Regions from separate parts of the Hylemonella sp. GW821-FHT12C09 genome, predicted to be linked through region 1. Evidence: predicted binding sites of a transcription regulator. Region 1 holds the regulator's gene; each other region holds the start of a gene.

The links. Region 1 encodes FNR, which switches genes on or off when oxygen is low (the NO sensors DNR and NnrR bind a similar motif). Its sites were predicted from a motif close to TTGATNNNNATCAA; they were not measured.
Region 2: AC1RRP_RS16750 (TraR/DksA family transcriptional regulator) is a predicted target of FNR. The motif match lies at 2,260-2,273, and genes of this name have one in related genera.
Region 3: AC1RRP_RS01920 (universal stress protein) is a predicted target of FNR. The motif match lies at 2,951-2,964, and genes of this name have one in related genera.
Region 4: clpB (ATP-dependent chaperone ClpB) is a predicted target of FNR. The motif match lies at 1,888-1,901, and genes of this name have one in related genera.

What each region holds. Positions count from the first base shown of each region.
Region 1 is NZ_JBXAQQ010000008.1:75,337-80,739, reverse strand. Features, by position in the region: gene AC1RRP_RS14255 (sulfite exporter TauE/SafE family protein) at 1-132, opposite strand, end outside; gene hemN (oxygen-independent coproporphyrinogen III oxidase) at 163-1,560, opposite strand; gene fnr (fumarate/nitrate reduction transcriptional regulator Fnr) at 1,698-2,420, shown strand; gene AC1RRP_RS14240 (hypothetical protein) at 2,442-2,735, opposite strand; gene AC1RRP_RS14235 (FixH family protein) at 2,767-3,051, opposite strand; gene ccoG (cytochrome c oxidase accessory protein CcoG) at 3,065-4,522, opposite strand; gene ccoP (cytochrome-c oxidase, cbb3-type subunit III) at 4,538-5,403, opposite strand, start outside.
Region 2 is NZ_JBXAQQ010000011.1:87,555-92,957, reverse strand. Features, by position in the region: gene AC1RRP_RS16765 (IclR family transcriptional regulator) at 1-210, opposite strand, end outside; gene AC1RRP_RS16760 (fumarylacetoacetate hydrolase family protein) at 274-1,284, shown strand; gene AC1RRP_RS16755 (hypothetical protein) at 1,347-1,784, opposite strand; gene AC1RRP_RS16750 (TraR/DksA family transcriptional regulator) at 1,833-2,204, opposite strand; gene AC1RRP_RS16745 (DUF2946 family protein) at 2,312-2,677, shown strand; gene AC1RRP_RS16740 (TonB-dependent receptor) at 2,755-5,052, shown strand; gene AC1RRP_RS16735 (YcnI family copper-binding membrane protein) at 5,064-5,403, shown strand, end outside.
Region 3 is NZ_JBXAQQ010000001.1:375,073-380,475, forward strand. Features, by position in the region: gene AC1RRP_RS01905 (PAS domain-containing hybrid sensor histidine kinase/response regulator) at 1-883, shown strand, start outside; gene AC1RRP_RS01910 (RluA family pseudouridine synthase) at 867-1,532, shown strand; gene AC1RRP_RS01915 (SDR family NAD(P)-dependent oxidoreductase) at 1,550-2,305, shown strand; gene AC1RRP_RS01920 (universal stress protein) at 2,454-2,891, opposite strand; gene AC1RRP_RS01925 (type IV pili methyl-accepting chemotaxis transducer N-terminal domain-containing protein) at 3,027-4,952, shown strand; gene AC1RRP_RS01930 (response regulator) at 4,942-5,403, shown strand, end outside.
Region 4 is NZ_JBXAQQ010000005.1:200,985-206,387, forward strand. Features, by position in the region: gene AC1RRP_RS10500 (alpha-2-macroglobulin family protein) at 1-1,721, opposite strand, end outside; gene clpB (ATP-dependent chaperone ClpB) at 1,972-4,566, shown strand; gene AC1RRP_RS10510 (hypothetical protein) at 4,804-5,028, shown strand; gene AC1RRP_RS10515 (hypothetical protein) at 5,053-5,403, opposite strand, start outside.

The DNA of each region.
Region 1 (5,403 bases):
CCACATCGCCTCGTTGCGGCGCTCGCCGGCGGCCTGGCCCAGACCGACGCAGGCCGCGCCGCACATGGCGATGCAATGAGGGCCGCCGGCAAGGCCCATGAGCAAGGCCGTGACGGCCAGGGAAGTCTGCATAAGGCCGAGTGTAGGGCCGCGCGAAAGCGCTCAGATGATCTTGGAGAACCGGGCGCGGTTGCGGTCCGCCTGCAGGTAACGGTCGAAGGCCATGGCCACGGCGCGCACGAAGTACCAGCCCATGGCCGTGACCTGGATACCCCCATCGTCCAGCGTCACCAGCCCCTGCTCGGCCAGCTCGCGCAGGGCCTCCAGTTCCGGGGCGAAGTAGGACTTGAAGTCGATCAGGTAGGCCAGGTTGATGGATTCGAACAGCACCTCGCCCTGGCACATCAGGGCCATGATGACGGCACGGCGCACCAGATCATCCCTCGATAGCGCCAGGCCGCGCACCACGGCGAAGTGGCCGTGATCGATGGCGTCGTAGTACTCCTCCAGTGTCTTGGCATTCTGGCTGTAGGTGGCGCCGATGCGGCCGATGGACGAGACGCCCAGGCCGATCAGGTCGCAGTCGGGCTGGGTGCTGTAGCCCTGGAAGTTGCGGTGCAGGCGCCCCTGGCGCTTGGCCACGGCCAAGGCGTCGTTGGGCAGCGCGAAATGGTCCATGCCGACATAGACGTAACCCGCGGCCTGGAAGCGCGCCAGCGCGCCGGACAGCATGGCCAGCTTGGCGGCGGCGCCCGGCAGTTCGGCGCTGGCGATGCGGCGCTGCGGCTTGAAGCGCTCGGGCAGGTGGGCGTAGGCGTACAGGGCGATGCGGTCCGGCCGCAGTTCGTTGACCTGCTGAATCGTGCGGGCGAAGGACTCGGGCGTCTGCTGCGGCAGACCGTAGATCAGGTCGACGTTGACCGAATCGAAGCCGCGGTCACGCGCGGCCTGCACCAGGGAAAACACCTGTTCGGCCGGTTGCACCCGGTGCACCGCTTTCTGCACGGCGGGGTCGAAGTCCTGCACACCGAAACTCAGCCGGTTGAAGCCGAGTTCAGCCAGGGTGTCGAGCCGACCGGCATCGATGGTGCGCGGATCGACTTCGATCGAGTATTCGCCGCCAGGCGCCAGCGTGAAGCTGCGCTTGAGCATGGCCATGAGCTCGCGCAGTTCGGCGTCGCTCAGGAAGGTCGGCGTACCGCCACCCAGATGCAACTGCGTGACGGTCTGGCCCACGCCCAGCTGGGCGGTGTGCAGATCCACCTCGCGGCTCAGGTAGCGCAGGTACTCGGCCGCGCGGTCATGGTGCTTGGTGATGATCTTGTTGCAGGCGCAGTAGTAGCACAGCGACTCGCAGAACGGCACATGCACGTAGAGCGACAGCGGCAGCACCAGGGCGGCCGCGCCCGAGCGGCGCTGCTGCAGGGCACGCAAGTAGTCGTCAGGGCCGAAGGCCTCGACGAAACGATCCGCCGTCGGGTAGGAGGTGTAGCGCGGCCCCGCCACGTCGTGGCGACGCAATAGCTCTGGAGAAAGGGGCTCGACGGTATCGGCGTTCATGAGGGGTCCTCGGATGCTTGAACTGTGCCGGGGAAAGGGGGATTCCATCTTGATTTGCATCAAATGCTGGTAAGGTACGGGCCAGAGTCCATTTCCAGTGGGGAGTTGCCGCCATGGCCGATGTCAAAATACAGCCCATGAATCCGCAAACGATCAAAGTCGCCTGCTCCAATTGCAATCTGCGCGAGCTCTGCATGCCCATGGGCCTGAGCACCGAGGAAATTGACCGCCTCGATGACATGGTGGCCAATCGCCGCAAGATCAAGCGCGGCACCGCCCTCTTCCGCAATGGCGAGAAATTCAACTCGCTCTACGCCATCCGCACCGGCTTCTTCAAGACCTGCGTAGCCTCCGAGGACGGCCGCGACCAGGTCACGGGCTTCCAGATGGCCGGCGAGATCATCGGCCTGGACGGCATCGTCAACGACCACCATACCTGCGACGCCGTGGCGCTGGAGGATGCCGAGGTCTGCGTGATGCCCTTCGACCGCATCGAGGACCTGTCGCGCGAGATCAATGGCCTGCAGCGCCATGTGCACAAGATCATGAGCCGCGAGATCGTGCGTGAGCACGGGGTGATGCTGCTGCTGGGCAGCATGCGGGCCGAGGAACGGCTGGCGGCCTTCCTGCTGAACCTGGTGCAGCGCCTGCACGCACGGGGGTTCTCCCAATCCGAGCTGATCCTGCGCATGACGCGCGAAGAAATCGGCAGCTACCTGGGCCTCAAGCTCGAGACCGTCAGCCGCACTTTCTCAAAATTCGTGGAAGACGGCATCGTCGAGGTCAAGCAGCGCCATGTGCGCATCCTCGACACCGATGCCCTGTCCCGGCTGGTCAACCACCAGACCGAGTGCCACTGAGGTCGAACGACCCCGGTTCTTTCAGCAGCAGCCGTCCTGCTTGGCGCAGGCCTCGGGCCGTTCGTCCTGCGGCAAGGGGCAGTGGTTCAACTCGAAGGGCGACAGCGCCAGCAGCGTCGTGAGCGCGCTGGAGAGCATGGTGATGCCCCAGAAGACGAAAAAGGCGATGGTGTAGATGCCCTGGCGCGACAGCTCGACCGGTTGGCCGAACCAGTGCAGGTCATGCGGATCGACCATGGCAAACACCAGCATCTCCAGCACACCTGCGACCAGAAAGGCCGGCCAGGCGATCCACATGAGTTTTTGCAGTTTCATCGCGCCCTCCTCGTATCAGGTGGCCGGGGATTCAAGGCTTGTCCGCCGGCCGGGCCGGCACCGGTGCGCCCGTGGCAGCGTGGTTGCGCGCCTGCACAGCCGGCGCCAGGCTGGCCGGATCGGCCTCGAGCGTCTTGTTGATCTCGATGCCCTTGCGGTAATAGTCCTCGCTGACCACCGGGTCGGGTCGGCTCACGGCCAGGTAGAGGGTGATGAAACCGGCGATCACCACGATGATCGGACCGGCCAGCACCAGCCAGACGTGGCCGAACTTCCACCAGGGCGCGGCCGGCGCGGCATTGTTCTTGTCATTCATACTGCAAGGCTCCTCAACGTGGCACCAGGAACACCGACTTCTCGCGCAATTGCGCTGACGTGTCGCGTGCGGTGATCTCGAAATGGATGGGATGGGTGCCAGCGGCGGCGCCCTCATAGGGCAACTGCACGCGCACCGCAACCCAGCGCGATTGCGTGGCGTCGACCCCTACCTCCTCCTCGGAGGCCACCGACAGGCCCGGCAGGCCGCTGACCGTGATGCGGTAGTGCTGTCCGGACTCGGTGGCATTCATGATCTGCAGACGGTAGACGTTCTCGATCATGCCGCCGGACACGATGCGCGCCATCACGCCACGGTCGCGCACCACGTCCACCTTGAAGGGCGTGCGCAGCGCCAGGCTCACCAGCATGGCCATGCAGACCCCGGCCAGGATGGAGGTGTAAACCAGCACCCGGGGACGGAACACGTGCCGCCAGGTCTCGGCGCTTGTCCACTTGTTCTTGATGGCGTTCTGCGTCGAGTACTTGACCAGGCCGCGCGCGTAGCCCATCTTGTCCATCACGGTGTCGCAGACGTCGGCGCAGGCGCCGCAACCGATGCACTCGTACTGCAGGCCCTTGCGGATGTCGATGCCGGTCGGGCAGACCTGCACGCACAGGCTGCAGTCGACACAGGCGCCGAGCTTCAGCGCCGCCGGGTCGGCCTTGCGCGAACGTGCGCCGCGGGGCTCGCCGCGCTCTTCGTCGTAGGTGACGATCAGGGTGTCCTTGTCGAACATGGCACTCTGGAAACGCGCATACGGGCACATGTACTTGCAGACCTGCTCGCGCATGAAGCCGGCATTGCCGTAGGTGGCAAAACCGTAGAAGATGACCCAGAACACCTCCCAGGACGACATGCGCCACTGGATGAACTCCAGACCCAGCTCCTTGATCGGCGTGAAGTAGCCGACGAAGGTGTAGCCGGTCCACAGCGCCACGGCCAGCCAGGCCAGGTGCTTGCCGCCCTTGCGCGCCAGCTTGTTCAGGGACCATGGCGCGGCGTCGAGCCGCATGCGGGCCGAGCGATCACCTTCGATCCGGTGTTCGATCCACAGGAAGATTTCGGTGTAGACCGTCTGCGGACAGGCATAACCGCACCACAGGCGCCCGGCCACGGCCGTGAACAGGAACAGCGCGAGCGCGGAAATGACCAGCAAGCCGGTCAGGTAGATGAAGTCCTGCGGGTACAGGACCAGGCCGAAGATGTAGAAGCGGCGCGCGCCCAGGTCGAACAGCACGGCCTGACGCTGGCCCCACTCGAGCCAGGGCAGGCCATAGAAGACCAGCTGGGTCAGCCAGACAAAGACCCAGCGCCAGCGGCTGAACAGGCCGCTGACGCTGCGAGGATAGATTTTCTGCTGGGCCTGGTACAGCGAGACCATCTCCGCGTCATCGGCATCGACGGCCGAAGCCGGCGCCTGCGCGACGATGGGGATGATCTTCTGGCCCTTGGGGTCTGATTCTGTCAACTGAACGCCCAGCCCTCAAGGGGCCGCCACCTTGTTACCGCCGGAGCGACTCCAGACATAGGCCGACAGGACGTGGATCTGGGCTTCGCTCAGTTTTCCTTCCTGGGCCGGCATCTGGTTGACCTTACCGTTGTTGATCATGGCGACGATGGCATTCTCGCCATAGCCGTGCAGCCAGGTGTCGTCGGTCAGGTTGGGCGCACCCAGGGCCGTGTTGCCCTTGCCGTCCATGCCGTGGCAGGCGGCGCAAGCACCGAACTTGGTTTTGCCCAGCGAGGCGCGCAGCGAATCGTGCGGGCTGCCCGAGAGGCTCAGCACATAGTGCGCCACGTTCTTGACGTCGTCGGGGGTACCCACGGCCGCAGCCATGGGCGGCATGTTACCCATGCGGCCCTTGGTGATGGTTTCCTTGATCTGTTCGGGCGCACCGCCATACAGCCAGTCGCCGTCGCTCAGGTTGGGAAAGCCCTTGCTGCCGCGGGCGTCGGAGCCGTGGCATTGCGCACAGTTGTTCATGAACACGCGCTCGCCGATGGCCAGGGCCTGCGGATCGCGCGCCATGTCCTGCACGCTCATGGCGGTGAAGCGGGCATACAGGGGCGCCACTTCCTTCTCGCCCTTGGCCATCTCGGCCTCGTACTGGCCCTGCTGGCTCCAGTTCAGCTTGCCCGGGCTGGTGCCCAGGCCCGGGTACATGGCCAGGTAGATCAGGGCAAAGACCACCGTGATGATGAACAGCCAGACCCACCAGCGCGGCAGCGGGTTGTTCATCTCGCGCAAGTCGCCGTCCCAGACGTGACCGGTGGTGTTGTCGTTGGCGGTCATGGCCTTGGCCTTGCCACTGACCCAGAGCAGGACCAGGCAGGCAATGATGCCGACCA
Region 2 (5,403 bases), on a different contig from region 1:
CGGGCCCAGGTCGTAGCGCGCGCTGGCCGCGTCCTGGCTGACCAGGCCCAGGCGCTGGAAGCTCACCAGGTAACGGTGCGCCTTGGCCGCGCTCATGCCGGCGGCGGCGGCCAGGTCGCGCAGCATCAGCGGGCCTGGCGCACGCGCCAGCGCGTCGACCAGGGCAAAGCCTACCTCGACCGACTGGATGCCTGCGCGCGCCTTGTCCATGATGTAATTGGAGGGGAACCTGTTCCGACAGGCCTTAACGATACGTCATCCGAGAAACCATCGATGAAGCTTGCCACCTACAAGGACGGTTCGCGCGACGGCCAGCTGGTCGTCGTCTCGCGCGACCTGAGCACGGCGCATTATGCGACCGGCATCGCCCACCACCTGCAGCAGGTGCTGGACGACTGGAACTTTCTTTCCCCGCAGCTGCAGGACCTGTACGTCACGCTCAACCAGGGCAAGGCGCGCCACGCCTTCCCCTTTGATCCGGCCTTGTGCATGGCCCCGCTGCCGCGTGCCTACCAGTGGGCCGACGGTTCGGCCTACATCAACCACGTGGAGCTGGTGCGCCTGGCGCGCGGCTCGGAAGTGCCGGCCAACTACTACACCGAGCCGCTGATGTACCAGGGCGGCAGCGACGACTTCCTGGGCCCGCGCGATGACGTGGTCTGTGTCAGCGAAGACCACGGCATCGACTTCGAGGCCGAGGTCGCCGTGGTCACCGCCGACGTGCCCATGGGCGCCGGGCCGGAACAGGCGCTCGACGGCATCCGCCTGCTGATGATCGCCAACGACGTCAGCCTGCGCCACCTGATTCCCGACGAGCTGGCCAAGAACTTCGGCTTCCTGCAGAGCAAGCCGGCCACCGCCTTCGGCCCGGTGGCCGTCACGCTCGATGAGCTGGGCGACGCCTGGCAGCAGGGCAAGCTGCACCTGACCCTGCAAAGCGCCTGGAACGGCCGCACGGTCGGCATGTGCGAAGCCGGCGAGGAGATGACCTTCCACTTCGGCCAGCTCCTCGCCCACCTGGCCAAGACGCGCAATGTGCGCGCCGGCAGCATCATCGGCTCGGGCACGGTGAGCAACCGTGCCACCGAGGTCAACGGCAAGAAGGAGTGGAGCAAGGGCTACAGCTGCATCGCCGAGAAACGCGCCATTGAGACCATCCTCGATGGCAAGCCTTCCACCGACTACATGAAGTTCGGCGACACCATCCGCATCGAGATGAAGGGCAAGGACGGCCAGTCCGTCTTCGGCGCCATCGAGCAGAAGATCGTGCCATTGGCGAAATAGGCCGCGGCGGGGCACGAAAAGAAAAGGGCGCCATCGGCGCCCTTTTCTTTGACGGCAGGCTCTCAGGCCTGGCCGTTCATCTTGTCGTGCTTCAGGAAGTACTGCTTGGCCATGGCCACCAGTTGGCCGTCGCTGGGGTGGTCGCTGGTGACGACGCCGACGATGGCCTTGTCGATGGCCTTGTCGTGGCGCGCGCAGTGTGCCTTGAACTCGTCCTTGGCCTGGGCCGGGCCGGTCACCAGGATCTCGTGCACGCCCTTGAGGGCTTCAGCGATCGAGTGGTAATAGGTCTCGTCGCCGCTGCTATGGCCACCAGCGGGGCTGTGGTGGCCGCTGGCGCTGTCACCGCGGCCCGAGCCCTGGTGCGAGCCGGTGTGGCCGCCGGTGGCCTTGTGATGGCTGCGCGATTTGATCTTCTGCGCAGCAATGTGCTCGCGGTCGAACAGGATGACGTGGGCTTCGGAACGGTCAAGCCAGACGATGGCGTGGAAGGTTGGCATGGTGGGTGCTTTCTCGTTGTCGTGAATATGGAAGGGGAAGGGCGCGCTTCAGGCGTGCCGGCGGTGTTCGAGCTGGTCCTGGCAGCTGATGCAGCGCGGCGTCTCGGGGGCCGCGTGCAGGCGTGCGGCCGGAATGTCGGTGCCGCAGTCGGTGCACACGCCATAGGTTCCGGCCTCGATGCGCTTGAGCGCAGCGTCCACGGCATCAAGCTCGGCGCTCTCGCGGGCGTCGAGCGTGAACTCCAGGTCGCGCTCGGTTTCCTGCTGGGCGCGGGAGTCTTCCTTCTGCCCGCCGAAATGATCGGCCGAAGCCTGGGCGCGGCCGACGTTGCCGCCGCGCAGGCTGGCCAGCTGGGCCAGCAAGGTGGTGCGCTGCTGCAGCAATTGCTGCTTGAAGGGCGCGGTGATCTGGGTGCTCATGCGGTATCTCCTGGTCGGTCTGGTTTCATCATGCGCTCCTGCTCTGCGCCGGTCTTTGACACAGGTCAAGACCGGTGCCGGCTGCGGCCCGGGCACGGTCGGCCATAATGCAAGGCATGCAGACCCTGCGCCAAGCCCGCCTCCTTGCCCGCCTCGTGCTGGTGTGGTTTGCGCTGGCGCTGGGGGCCGCCATCGCTTCTCCCCTCGTGAAGCCGCAGGCCATCGAGCTGGTCTGTGCCAGCGGCGGGGCCATGAAGCTCATCGTCAAGAGCGATGACGGCAGCCAGGCCCCTTCCAGCCACACGCTGGACTGCCCCCTGTGCGCCACCGTCGGCGCCCCACCGCCGCTGGCCCAGCCCGCGGCTGCGCTGCCCGACGTGCTGGCGCACGTACTGCTCCCCATCGCTGCGGCGCACATCGCCGGGCGCACGGCCGCGCCCCTGCCCGCCCGCGGGCCTCCCACCTTCTCCTGATCCATCGCTGCGCAGCCCTGGTCCTCCGCTCTGGCGGAAGGCCTGGCTGCATGTCCTGATGTTTGCGGAGAGTGTTCATGCGGAAGAACCGCCTGGCCATGGCCCTGGCCCTGGCTTTCCCTTTTGCCTTTCAGGCTTCGGCCCAGAGTCTCGCGGCGCAGGCTGAGGCCGACACGCCGGTGAAGTCGCTCGGCGTCGTCACCATCCAGGGTGGCCAGCCCACCTCGCTGCCCACGCAGATCCCCGCCACCATTGAGGGCGTGACGCGCGCGCAGATCGCGGAGACCGTCAACGCCAACGACAGCGAAGACGCGCTCAAGTACTTCCCCAGCCTGCTGGTGCGCAAGCGTTATGTGGGTGACTACAACCACGCCGTGCTCTCCAGCCGCGCCTCGGGCACGGGCAACAGCGCGCGCTCGGCGGTGTACGCCGACGGCATCCTGCTCTCCAACTACCTGGGCAACGGCGCCACCTACGCGCCGCGCTGGGGCATGGTGAGCCCCGAGGAGATCGAGCGCGTCGACGTCATGTACGGCCCCTACTCCGCGGCCTACCCCGGCAACGCCGTGGGCGCGGTGGTGGACTACGTGACGCGCATGCCCGGCCATTTCGAGGGCTCGGCCAGCCTGGGTGTCTGGAACCAGAACTTCAAGCTCTACAACAGCAGCGCCAGTCATGGCGGCAGCCAGGGCAGCGCCTCGCTGGGCAGCCGCAGCGGTGACTGGTCCTGGTGGGTCCATCTGAACCACACCGACAGCACCGGCCAGCCCCTGGTGTTCGCCACCAAGCTGCTGACGGCCACGGGCGGCGCCGGTACCACGCCGGTGAGCGGCGCGGTGCGCGCGCCCAACACCCTGGGCGTGGACAACTACGTCCTGGGCACCAACACCCAGTACCACACCGTGCAGGACCAGGCCCGGATCAAGCTGGCCTACGACCTCTCGCCCACGCTGCGCGCCAGCTACACCCTGGGCAGCTGGGCCAACACCGCCGAGGGCACGCCGCAGACTTATCTGCGCGACGCGGCGGGCCAGGCGGTGTACTACGGCGATGTGCAGATCAACGGCCAGAACTACAACGTCAACAACGCCTTCAACGCTTCGCGCGAAAGCCTGGCCCATGTGATGCACGGCCTCTCGCTCAAGAGCAACACCAGGGGCGAGTGGGACGGGGAGCTGGCCGCCAGCGTCTACGATTACGGCCGCGACCAGCTGCGCGCGGCCACGCTCTCGGCCACGTCCACCCTCAGCGGTGGCGCCGGCACGATCACCGACCAGCAAGGCACGGGCTGGTCCACCGTGGTGGCGCGCGGCACCTGGCGGCCCCAGGGTCGGTTGGGCGCGCACATCGTGGACTTCGGCGCCCAGCAGGACCACTACCAGCTGCGCATCCTCAAGTCCAATATCGCCGGCAACTGGCTCACCGATGCCGCAGGCTCGCTCAACAGCGATGTGGGCGGCAAGACCCAGACCCAGGCCCTCTACGGCCAGGACAGCTGGGCCTTCGCGCCGCGCTGGAAGACCGTGCTGGGTGCGCGTGTGGAGAACTGGAGCGCGTCGGGTGGTTACACCCGCCTGAGCGGCTCCACGCCGGTGGACTACGCCAGCCGCAACGAGACCCATGTCTCGCCCAAGGCCGCACTGGCGTATCAGTGGTCGGCCGACAAGGTGCTCAAGGCCGCCACGGGCCGTGCCGTGCGCATGCCCACCGTGCAGGAGCTCTACGGCGCCACCTCCAACGCCAACCTCGCCTTCGTGAACGACCCCAACCTGGCGCCAGAGAAGTCCTGGACCACCGAGCTCACGCTGGAGCAGGACCTGGGCCGCGGCCTGCTGCGCCTGACCGTGTTCAACGAGGACACGCGTGATGCGCTCTACGCGCAGCTCATTCCCGGCAGCAGTACCACCAGCCGCGTGCAGAACATCGACGCCGTGAACACCAAGGGGGTGGAGCTGGCCTACAACGGCAGCGGTGTATTGCTCAAGGGGCTGGAGCTTTCGGGCAGCCTGATCTACGCGGACTCGCGCATCGTCAGCAACCCGGCCTACCCGGAGAGCGTGGGCAAATACCAGCCGCGCGTGCCGGTCTGGCGCGCCACCGCGCTGGCCAGCTACCGCTTCGATGAAAAGCAGAGCGGCTCTCTGGGCGTGCGCTACAGCGGGCCACAGTATTCGACGCTGAACAACGCCGACATCAACGGCTATGCCTACACGGGCGCCAGCAGCTATCTGGTGACCGACCTGCGCTGGCGTTACCGCATCAACCCCGAGACCGTGGCTTCGCTGGGCATCGACAACCTCAGCGACGAAAGCTACTGGAACTTCCACCCCTATCCGCAGCGCACCTACGTGGCGGATCTCAAAGTCAATTTCTGAAGCGAGCCCATATGAAGAACCTTCCCCATCTCCTTTGCGCTGCAAGCCTGCTGGTCGCCGCCACCGGGGCCTCGGCCCACGTGGTGCTGGACGAACCCGCTGCGCCGGCCGGCAGCAGCTACCGCGCAACTTTCCGCGTGGGCCACGGCTGTAGCGGCAGCCCCACCACGGCCATCCGCGTGGTCCTGCCCGCCGGCGTGCGCGGCGCCAAACCCATGCCCAAGGCGGGCTGGACCCTGGCCGTGCGGCGCGAGGTGCTGGCCCAGCCCTACGACAGCCATGGCAAGACCGTGCGTGAGGACGTGGTCGAGATCAGCTGGACCGCCAGCGCGCCCGAGCACGCGTTGCCCG
Region 3 (5,403 bases), on a different contig from region 1:
CCTCATGAAGGTCACGCTGCCGCCTGCGGTGGACCTGCAGGTGCGCCTGCGCGAGACGCCGGCCGTGCTGGCCGACGCGACCCAGGTCGAGCAGGCCCTGATCAACCTGTGCACCAACGCCGTCCACGCCATCGGCAACGCGCGCGGCACGGTCAGCATCGAACTCGACAGCACCCATCCCGACATGCTGGAGTGCCAGCGCCTGGGCCTGACCGAGGGCCGCTACGTGACGCTGGCCGTGCGTGACAGCGGCAGCGGCATGGAGGCCGAGACCCTGCAGCGCATCTTCGAACCCTTCTTCACCACCAAGCCGGTGGGCCAGGGCACGGGCCTGGGCCTGGCCGTGGTGCACGGCGTGATGCGCACCCACCTGGGGACCGTGGACGTGAGCAGCTCGCCCGGCAACGGCAGCGAATTCACGCTCTATTTCCCCGCGGCCGAGGCCGAGAGCGACAGCCTTCCCGCGCCGGCCGAGCCCACGCGCCTGCAGACCGCCATGGGCTTCGGCCGCCACGTGATGTACGTCGATGACGACCAGGCCCTGTCCTTCCTGGTCGAGCGCGTGCTGGCGCGGCGCGGTTTCAAGGTCAGCGTCTACACCGACCCGCAGGCCGCGCTGGCCGCCTTGCGCGCGCAGCCCGACGACTACGACCTGCTGGTGACCGACTACAACATGCCGGGTTACAGCGGCGTCGAGCTGCTCAAGGACGCGCACCGCATCCGCCCCAAGCTGCCCATGGCACTGGCCTCGGGCTACATCACGCCCGAGATCGAGGCCAGCGCGCTGGAAGCCGGTGCCCGTGCCCTGATCCACAAGCCCAACGACGTCTCGGAGCTGTGCGACACCGTGCAGCGCCTGATCCAGGGTGAGCCCCAGCGCTGAACCCGTCGGTATTGCCTGCCTGCACGCCGACGACGCGCTGCTGGTGCTGGACAAACCCGCCGGCCTGCTCTCGGTGCCCGGGCGCGGCACCGACAAGCAGGACTGTGCCAGCGCCCGCGCCCAGGCGCTGTGGCCCGACGCGCTGATCGTGCACCGGCTGGACATGGCCACCTCTGGCCTGCTGCTGATGGCGCGCGGCAGCGCGATGCAGCGCACGCTGAGCATGGCCTTCGAATCCCGTTCGGTCCGCAAACGCTACGTGGCGCTGGTCGCCGGCCACGTGCCGCCGCCGCCCGCCGAGGGGGGCGAGATCGACCTGCCGCTCATGAGCGACTGGCCCAACCGGCCCCGCCAGAGGGTGGACGCCGGCGGCAAGCCCAGCCAGACGCGCTGGCGCGTGCTGGCGCACGAGCACGATGCCAGGGGCCGGCCGCAGACCCGGCTGGAGCTCGAGCCGGTGACGGGCCGCACGCACCAGCTGCGCGTGCATCTGCAGGCCATCGGCCACCCCATCCTGGGCGACGCCCTCTATGCGGACGCCGACACCCAGGCACGCTGCCCGCGCCTGCAACTGCACGCCGCCGAGCTGGCGCTCACGCACCCCGCCACGGGCGAAGCCCTGCACTGGTACAGCCCGCCCCCCTTCTGATGTCCAAGGAGAACCCCATGGCCGATACCCATCTGTACATCCTCACCGGCGCCTCGCGCGGCATGGGCCTGGCCATGGCACAGCAGCTGCTGGCGCCCGGCCACACCCTGCTGTGCCTCTCGCGCAAGGACAACGCGGCGCTGGCGGCGCTGGCGGCACAGGCCGGCTGCCCGCTGGAACAGTGGCCACTGGACCTCTCGCACAGCCGCGAGGCCGCGGCCATGCTGCGGCAATGGCTGGGCCGCCCGAGGATGCGCCATGCCGGCGCCACGCTGATCAACAACGCCGGCACGATCCCGCGCATTGCGCCGCTGTCGGAGATCGACCCCGACGACCTGGCCCAGGCCCTGCGCGTGGACCTGGAAGCGCCCCTGGCGCTTTGCGCGGCCTTCCTGGCCGCCACCGAAGGCTGGGGCGTACCGCGCCGCATCCTCAACATCTCCTCGGGCCTGGGCCGCCGGCCCATGGCCTCGCAGGCTGTCTATTGCGCGGCCAAGGCCGGCATGGACCACTACACACGCTGCCTGGCGCTGGAAGAAGCGCTCAAGCCCCAGGGCGCCAAGGTCTGCTCGCTGGCGCCCGGCGTGATCGACACCGACATGCAGGTGCAACTGCGCGGCGCCGATGCCGCGGCCTTCCCCGACCGCGCACGTTTTGAACAGCTCAAGAGTGCCGGCCAGCTCGACAGCCCCGAGGCCGCCGCGCGCAAGGTGCTGGCGTATCTGGACCGGCCGGACTTCGGCGCCGAACCCGTAGCCGACGTGCGTGGATGAGCAGACACCCGATCAACGAAGACCTGGCAGACCTACGGGATGGATCGCGGAACGCCGTGGAACCGGCTTGGCCGGGCCACTGGCGTTGCCCCTTCTCTTGAAAGGGGGGGGTGTAACGAACGCAGGAGCGGAGCCTGGGGGAGCTTCTCTAATGCAGCGTCAGTACGGGGATGGCGGTGTGCGCCAGCACGCGCTGCGTCTGGCTGCCCACGAAGAGGCGCTCCATCAGACCCATGCCGTGCGTGCCCATGACGATGAGATCGGCGCCGCACTGTTGTGCCGCATCGAGGATGGCGCGGTAGACGATCTTCTGCTCGCGCATGAGCAGGCGTTCGCAGGGCACGCCAGCGGCGCGCGCCACGGTCTCGGCCTGCTCCAGCCAGTAGGTGGCGGCCTGCAGGCCGGGCACCTCCTGGGGTTCGTCGTGGGGCCGGTAGCCGCTGGCCATGATGCCGGCCGGAAAGTGTTCGAGTGCGGTCATCACCGTGACCCGGGCCCCCAGACGCTGGGCCAGCTCGACGCCGCGCGCCACCGCGCGCATGGCCGGCTCGGACCCATCGGTAGGCAACAGGATATGCTGGAACATGGAAACCTCCTGGTCGAAGCGGATACCGCCTCACTTTAGACCGGCTATTGCGCGCCGGCTTGATCCGTATCAAGATTCAAGCCGGCCCGGGCGACCGCTTTGACCGCACACTGGAGCCCCCGCAACGCAACCACCATGACACCCCAGAAGCAACGCAGCCTGGCCGCCAAGCTCACGCTGGCCGCCACCCCCTTCCTGCTGCTGGCCCTGCTGGCCACGGCGGCCACGCTGTGGGTATCCTGGCAGCTCGATGGCGGTGCGGCCGCCGTCAACGAAGCCGGGCGCATGCGCATGCAGGCCTACCGCATGGCCCTGGCGCGCAGCGCCGGGCAGACAACGGAGCTGCTGCCGCTGGTCCAGGAGTTCGAGGCCAGCCTGCAGGTGCTGCGCACGGGCGACCCCGAGCGCCCGCTCTTCGTGCCCTGGGACGACACCGTGCAGGAGCGCTTTGTCGTCATCGAGAGCGACTGGAAAGCCTTCCGCCCCCTGCTCGAATCCGGCGTGGCCCAGTCGGGCCTGCGCATCCAGACCATGGCCTTCGTCGCCGACATCGATGCTTTCGTGCATGGCATCGAGACCCATATCTCGCGCTGGACGGCCATCCTGCACCTGCTGCAGACCACGCTGATGGCCCTGGTCGTCCTGGGCGCGGTGGTGCTGCTCTATGTCGGCCAGCTGCTGGTGCTCGAACCCGTGGGCCTGCTCAAGCGGGCCATCGAGAAGATCCAGGGCGGCGACTTCGACGCGCGCGTCGAGCGCGTCAGCAGTGACGAGTTCGGCACCCTGGCCGAAGGCTTCAACGACATGGCCACGCACCTGCAGTCCATGTACCGCAACCTCGAAGCCAAGGTGGCCGAGAAGACCGCCGAGCTGGAAGAAAAACGCGAACGCCTGGCCAGCCTCTACGAAATCACCGCGCTGGTGGCGCGCAGCACCTCGCTCGACGAGCTGGCCCAGGGTTTCGTGCGCAGCATCCAGCGCATCGCGCATGCCGACGGTGTGGCCTTGCGCTGGTCCGACCAATCCAACCAGCGCTACCTCATGCTGGCCGCCCAGGGCCTGCCCGCCGACATGGTGGAAGCCGAGCACTGCATCCACAAGGGCGATTGCGACTGCGGCGCCAGCACGGCCACCAGCGCCGGGCTGCGCGTCATCCCCATCCACACGCTGGGCGACACGCGCGACCGCCTGTGCGGGCAGGCCGGTTTCGAGTCGCTGGTCAACATCCCGGTGCGCCTGCACGAACGCCTCATGGGCGAGGTGGACCTGTTTTTCCACGCCCGCACCGAGCCCTCGGCCGCCGAACGCTCCCTGCTCGAAGCCCTGGCCAGCCACCTGGCCGGCGCCATGGAGAACCTGCGCCTGAACGCCCTGGACATGGAGGCCGCGGTGTCCCAGGAGCGCCACCTGCTGGCGCGCGAGTTGCATGACTCCATCGCACAGTCCCTGGCCTTCCTCAAGATCCAGGTGCAGCTCATGCGCGACGCCCTGGCCGCAGGAGACGCGCAGGGCATGGCCAAGGTGCTGGAGGAGATCGATGCGGGCGTGCGCGAAAGTTATGGCGACGTGCGTGAGCTGCTGATGCACTTCCGCACCCGCACCAACACCGAAGACATCGAGACCGCGCTGACCACCACGCTGCACAAGTTCGAACTGCAAAGCGGCCTGAAGGGACACCTGCAGATGCAGGGCCACGGCCTGCCGCTGGCGCCCGACCTGCAGATCCAGGTGCTGCACATCGTGCAGGAGGCGCTCTCCAACGTGCGCAAGCACGCCCGCGCCTCGCAGGTCTGGCTCGATGTGCAGCAGCAGCCCGAATGGCGCTTCGAGGTGCGTGACGACGGCAGCGGTTTCGACACCCGCGACGACGGTATCGACGAGAGCCACGTGGGCCTGCGCATCATGCGCGAGCGCGCCGAGCGCATCGGCGCACGGGTCGAACTCATCTCCACCCCGGGCAGCGGCACCTCCATGGTGCTGACCCTGCCGGCCCAGCTGGTCGCCGCCCGCGCGCCCGCCCCGACCCTGCCGGCAACCGGCCCCCTTGAACATGCAGCCTGAGCGCATCCGCATCCTGGTGGTCGACGACCACACCCTGTTTCGCCGCGGCCTGATCGCCCTGCTGGCACGCGAACCCAACTTCGAGGTGGTGGGCGACGCGGCCGATGCCGGCCAGGCCCAGCGCCGCGCGCAGGAACTGCAGCCCGACCTGATCCTGCTGGACAACCACCTGCCCGGCGTGCGCGGCGTCGACGCCCTGCCCGCGCTGCGCGAAGCCGCGCCCCAGGCCCGTGTGCTCATGCTCACCGTCAGCGAGGACGAGCAGGACCTGGGCACGGCGCTGAAGGCCGGCGCCGCCGGCTACCTGCTCAAGACCATCGAAGGCGACGCACTGGCCACGGCCATCGCCCGTGTCATGCGCGGCGAAAACGTGGTGGCGCCCGAGATGACCAGCAAGCTGGTCTCGGCTTTCCAGAACGGGCGCACGCCCCCCGCGCCCACACCTGCCGCG
Region 4 (5,403 bases), on a different contig from region 1:
TGGATCAGGCCTTCGCCGTTGGACACCTCGCTCAGCACCGGCTGGTTCTGGAAGTTCATGGCCGTGACCTTCACGCCCGCCAGCGGCTGGGCCGTGCGCAGGTCGGTGGTCACCACCAGCATCTTGCCGTTCTGGTCGCGCTTGGCCAGCAGGCCGATGTTGGATGCCAGCAGGTTGCGTGCGGCGCGCGTGCGCTCCGAGAAACGGTAGTAGCTCTTCTTGCAGGGGTTCTCGCGCTCGTGCCAGCCCTCCTGTTCGCCCTCGCCGTAGTACTGCTCGGCAAAATCCCAGCTGCTGGCTTCGCGCTGACCGAAGTCCTCCTCGTTCACCAGCGGCGACTCCATGGTCGCTTCCTCGGCGTCGGTGCCGGGGCAGGCGTAGGTGGCGTCGGCGCGGCTGATCGAGACCGTCAGGCGGAACAGCCCGCCCGGGTTCTTGTCGAAGAGCTCGGTCACGTCCAGCGCGTAGCGGTTCCAGCGGTTGGCCTGCGTGGCGGGCAGCGTGATGGTCTTGCGCCAGAGGTAGCGGCCCACGCGGCCGAGCTCCTGCTGGCCGTCGAGCTTGTTGACCTGCAGGAACTGGCCCACGTTGTTGTCGTAGATGCGGAAGGCCGTCACGCGTACCGAGCGCGCGTTCACCGCCTCGATCGGCACGCTCAGCACCTTGTTCTCGGGCAGGATCACGCCCTTGCCCACAAAGCGCACCTGCGGCTTGATGCTGGCAAAGGTTACAGCCTGCTGGAAGCCGGAGAGCAGCCGGTCGCCCCGGGCCGTGCGCAGGCCGGCGGCCACCGTCACCTGCACCTCGCCTTCGGCGCCGCCGTCCGGATACACCTTGATGACGTTGTTCTCGACACGGTGGGTCGACCGGCCGGAACTCAGCTCCACCAGGCCGCGCAGGTTCTGGCGCGCGTCCAGCGGCTCGGAGAAGGTGAGCTGCACGTACTGTTCGTTGTCGTTCTGCACGGCGCGCGCCTGCAGCACCTTGAACTGGTTGCGCGCCGGAATCTCGATCTGGCTCTGGCCCGTGGTGTTCTGCGCCAGGCTCTGGCCGGCCCATTCGATGGAGAGCTCATGCGCGGTCTGCTGCCGTTCGATGCCGGTGACGGTGAACTCGTGCCGCCGCGCATCCGGGGCGGGCTGCCACTCCACGGCCAGCGGCTGGCCCTGGAAGCGTGCCTTGAGCACCTTCTGCACGTCGGCCGCCGCTTCCACGTCGGCGGTCAGCACGGCGCCACGCAGCTGCATGCGGCCCTCATGCTTCTGGTCGGTGGCCAGGCCGGCCACCTGCACCTCGAAGCGGCGCGGCTGGGTCTGCACCACGAACTCGTAGTCCTTTACATCGGCGTCTACGCCCTGCAGGCCGGCCGGCTTGACCGTGAGGCGGTAGTCCCGGCCCGACTCCAGGTCCTGTTCAGGCGCCAGCACGATTTCGCGCGTGCTGGCGAAGACCACGCTGCCCTGGATGGCCGGATAGGCCGCCAGGTGCCGGTTGGCGCTCTGCCCGACCCGGTCCGCCGAGACCACGTCGCCCGAGAAGACCACACGGATCTTGTCCTTGCGCGAAAGCAGGCCGGCGCTGTGCGAGTTGATGATCCGGCTCCAGGCCGGGTCTTGGGGGGTGATCTTGAGGGAGGCGCCCGGGCCCCGGTTGCAGGCAGCGAGCCCGATTACCACCAGGCCCACCAGCGCGAGCGCGCGCGCGAATTTCGATCCAGACATGTTGCCTCCCTTCACCGTATTCTGTTTCCGCTGGCGCAGGCCGCGGCGCTTGTATGAAGTGCGACATCCTGGTCCGTACCATGGATCAACGAAGCCGGGGAAACGTCGCGGGGTCATTCTAGGCCAAGGTTTTGCGGCGCCCGGCGCGGTTTTGTTCGGCGTGGTTTTGATATCCGTCAAAATCATTCCGGGCCCCAGCCCTTGAAATTCAGTCTATGCACCCAAAGCTGGGCTGCAACCGGAGGATTTCATGCGGATCGACAAACTCACCACCAAATTCCAGGAAGCCCTGGGCGAAGCACAGACGCTGGCCCTGGGACAGGACCACGCCTACATCGAGCCGGCCCACCTGCTGGTGGCCATGCTGCGCCAGCAGGACGGCCCCAAGGCCCTCTTGCAGCGCGCGGGCGTCAACGTGGCGGGCCTGCTGGCCGGGGCCGAGGCCGCCGTCAAGAAGCTGCCCCAGGTCGAAGGCCAGGAACAGGTGCAGGTCGGGCGCGACCTGGTCAGCCTGCTACAGGCCGCCGAGAAAGAGTCCATCAAGCGCGGCGACCAATACGTTGCCAGCGAACTCTTCCTGCTGGCCGCCGCCGACCACAAGGGCGACATCGGCCACCTGGCCAAGGCCAACGGTCTGACCCGCAAGGCGCTGGAGGCTGCCGTGGACGCCGTGCGTGGCGGGCAGTCGGTAGACAACCCGGAGGCCGAGGGCCAGCGCGAAGCCCTGAAGAAATACACCCTGGACCTGACCGAACGCGCCCGTCTGGGCAAGCTGGACCCGGTGATCGGCCGCGACGACGAAATCCGCCGCGCCATCCAGGTGCTCCAGCGTCGCAGCAAGAACAACCCTGTGCTCATCGGTGAGCCCGGCGTGGGCAAGACCGCCATCGTCGAGGGCCTGGCCCAGCGCATCGTCAACGGCGAGGTGCCCGAGACCCTGCGCGACAAGCGCGTGCTGGTGCTGGACATGGCGGGCCTGCTGGCCGGCGCCAAGTACCGCGGCGAGTTCGAGGAGCGCCTGAAGGCCGTGCTGAAGGAAGTGGCGCAGGACGAAGGCCGCATCATCCTCTTTATCGACGAATTGCACACCATGGTGGGCGCCGGCAAGGCCGAAGGCGCGATCGACGCCGGCAACATGCTCAAGCCGGCGCTGGCGCGTGGTGAACTGCATTGCATCGGCGCCACTACCCTGGACGAATACCGCAAGTACATCGAGAAGGACGCGGCGCTGGAGCGCCGCTTCCAGAAGGTGCTGGTGGGTGAGCCCACCGTGGAACAGACCATTGCCATCCTGCGCGGCCTGCAGGAGAAATACGAAGTGCACCACGGCGTGGACATCACCGACCCGGCCATCGTGGCCGCGGCCGAGCTCAGCCACCGCTACATCACCGACCGCTTCCTGCCGGACAAGGCGATCGATCTGATCGACGAAGCCGCCGCCAAGATCAAGATCGAGATCGATTCCAAGCCCGAGGTCATGGACAAGCTCGACCGCCGGCTGATCCAACTGCAGATCGAGCGCGAGGCCATGAAGAAGGAAAAGGACGAGGCTTCGCAAAAGCGCCTGGAACTGATCCAGGAAGAGATCGCCAAGCTGCAGAAAGAGATTGCCGACTACGACGAAATCTGGAAGGCCGAGAAAGCCCAGGCCCAGGGCAGCCAGCACGTGCGCGAAGACATCGAGAAGCTCAAGGCACAGATCGCCGAGCTGACCCGCAAGGGCGATTTCGCCAAGGTCTCCGAACTGCAGTACGGCAAGCTGCCCGAGCTGGAAAAGCTGCTCAAGGAAGCCCAGGCCCGTGAACAGGGCCAGGGCGAGGGCAGTGCGCCGCGCCTGCTGCGCACCCAGGTAGGTGCTGAAGAAATTGCCGAAGTGGTGTCACGCGCCACCGGCATTCCCGTGGCCAAGATGATGCAGGGCGAGAAAGACAAGCTGCTGCAGATGGAAACCAGGCTGCACGAGCGCGTGGTGGGCCAGGACGAAGCCATCTCGGCCGTGGCCAACGCCATCCGTCGTTCACGCTCGGGCTTGAGCGACCCGAACCGCCCCACGGGCTCCTTCCTCTTCCTCGGCCCCACGGGCGTCGGTAAGACCGAGCTGTGCAAGGCGCTGGCCGGCTTCCTGTTCGACAGCGTGGACCATCTGGTGCGCATCGATATGAGCGAGTTCATGGAGAAACACTCCGTGGCCCGCCTGATCGGCGCGCCGCCCGGCTACGTGGGTTACGAAGAGGGCGGTTACCTGACCGAAGCCGTGCGCCGCAAGCCCTACAGCGTGCTGCTGCTCGACGAGGTCGAGAAGGCCCACCCCGATGTGTTCAACGTGCTGCTGCAGGTACTGGACGATGGCCGCCTGACCGACGGCCAGGGCCGTACCGTGGACTTCAAGAACACAGTGATCGTGATGACCAGCAACATCGGCTCGCACCTGATCCAGGCCATGGTGGGCGAGCCTTATGAGGACGTGAAGGACGCGGTGTGGGGTGAGCTCAAGAACCACTTCCGCCCCGAGTTCCTCAACCGCATCGACGAGACCGTGGTCTTCCACGCGCTGGACGCCGAGCACATCACCAGCATCGCCGGCATCCAGCTGCAGGCCCTGCAGGACCGCCTGGGCAAGATGGAGCTGGCACTGCAGGTGTCCGACAAGGCGCTGGCCGAACTGGCCAAGGTCGGCTTCGACCCCGTGTTCGGCGCGCGGCCGCTCAAGCGCGCGATCCAGCAGCGCATCGAGAACCCGCTCTCGAAACTGTTGCTCGAGGGCCGCTTCGCGCCCAAGGACGTGATCGCCGTGGACGTGGATCCCATCAAGAACCCGGGCCAGTTCAGTTTCGAGAAGGTTTGAAGCCCGGTAGCCTGGCGACCGGAGCGGAGAAGCAAAACCCGCCTCTTGCGCAAGCAGGAGCGGGTTTTTTGATGCATCCAGGCGTAACGACCAGGTGTCAGCGCCATGGCGGGCGATAGGCAATTCGTCTCAGGACTTACATCTTGATCAGAAGTTTTTGGCGCTTTCCCATACGCTTGTAAAACTGGCGTGAGAAGCTACCTTTCTCAAGCAGGAATCTCGCAAGGAGAGGCGCCCATGAACATCCCGGCCTACAAGATCGAAAGCACGGCCCCCATCGTCGCATCGCTGCCTCGCACCCAGGTCCGGGATGGCGCCGTGCTGTCGAACCTGGACCTGGCCGTGTCCCTGGCCGCCAAGAGCATCACGGACCCGCCGGGCGGTGTCGTGCGCGTCATCCATGTTCCGACCGGCGAAGTCCTGTTCAGCAAGGTCAGCGGCTGGGGTGACCTGGACGGATGAGCCCGCCATGCTGGCATGACGCCATCAAGCGGGCTGCGCCAGCGCCGTATGCCGCCTGGGGATGGGCGCATGCACCATGGCAATGCTCAGCCACACCGCCACGCTGAAATACAGCGTCATCCATGTCACTTCGGATTTCCAGATGCCCCAGTCGTGTGAGACGACCCAGCGCCCGGAGGCATCCGCGACGCCCTGACTCAGGCCCAGGTATTGGCGCCCCATCCCTTCGTCCGACACCCAGCGCTCCCAGTACATCGGGACGTCCACTGAGAACATGAAGAGCACGTAAGCGACGCCGACGAGGCACACCGCACGCAGGTAGGGGCGCACCGAAGGCGCCAGCCGCTCCTGGTTGACCAAGAGGTTGGCCACCAG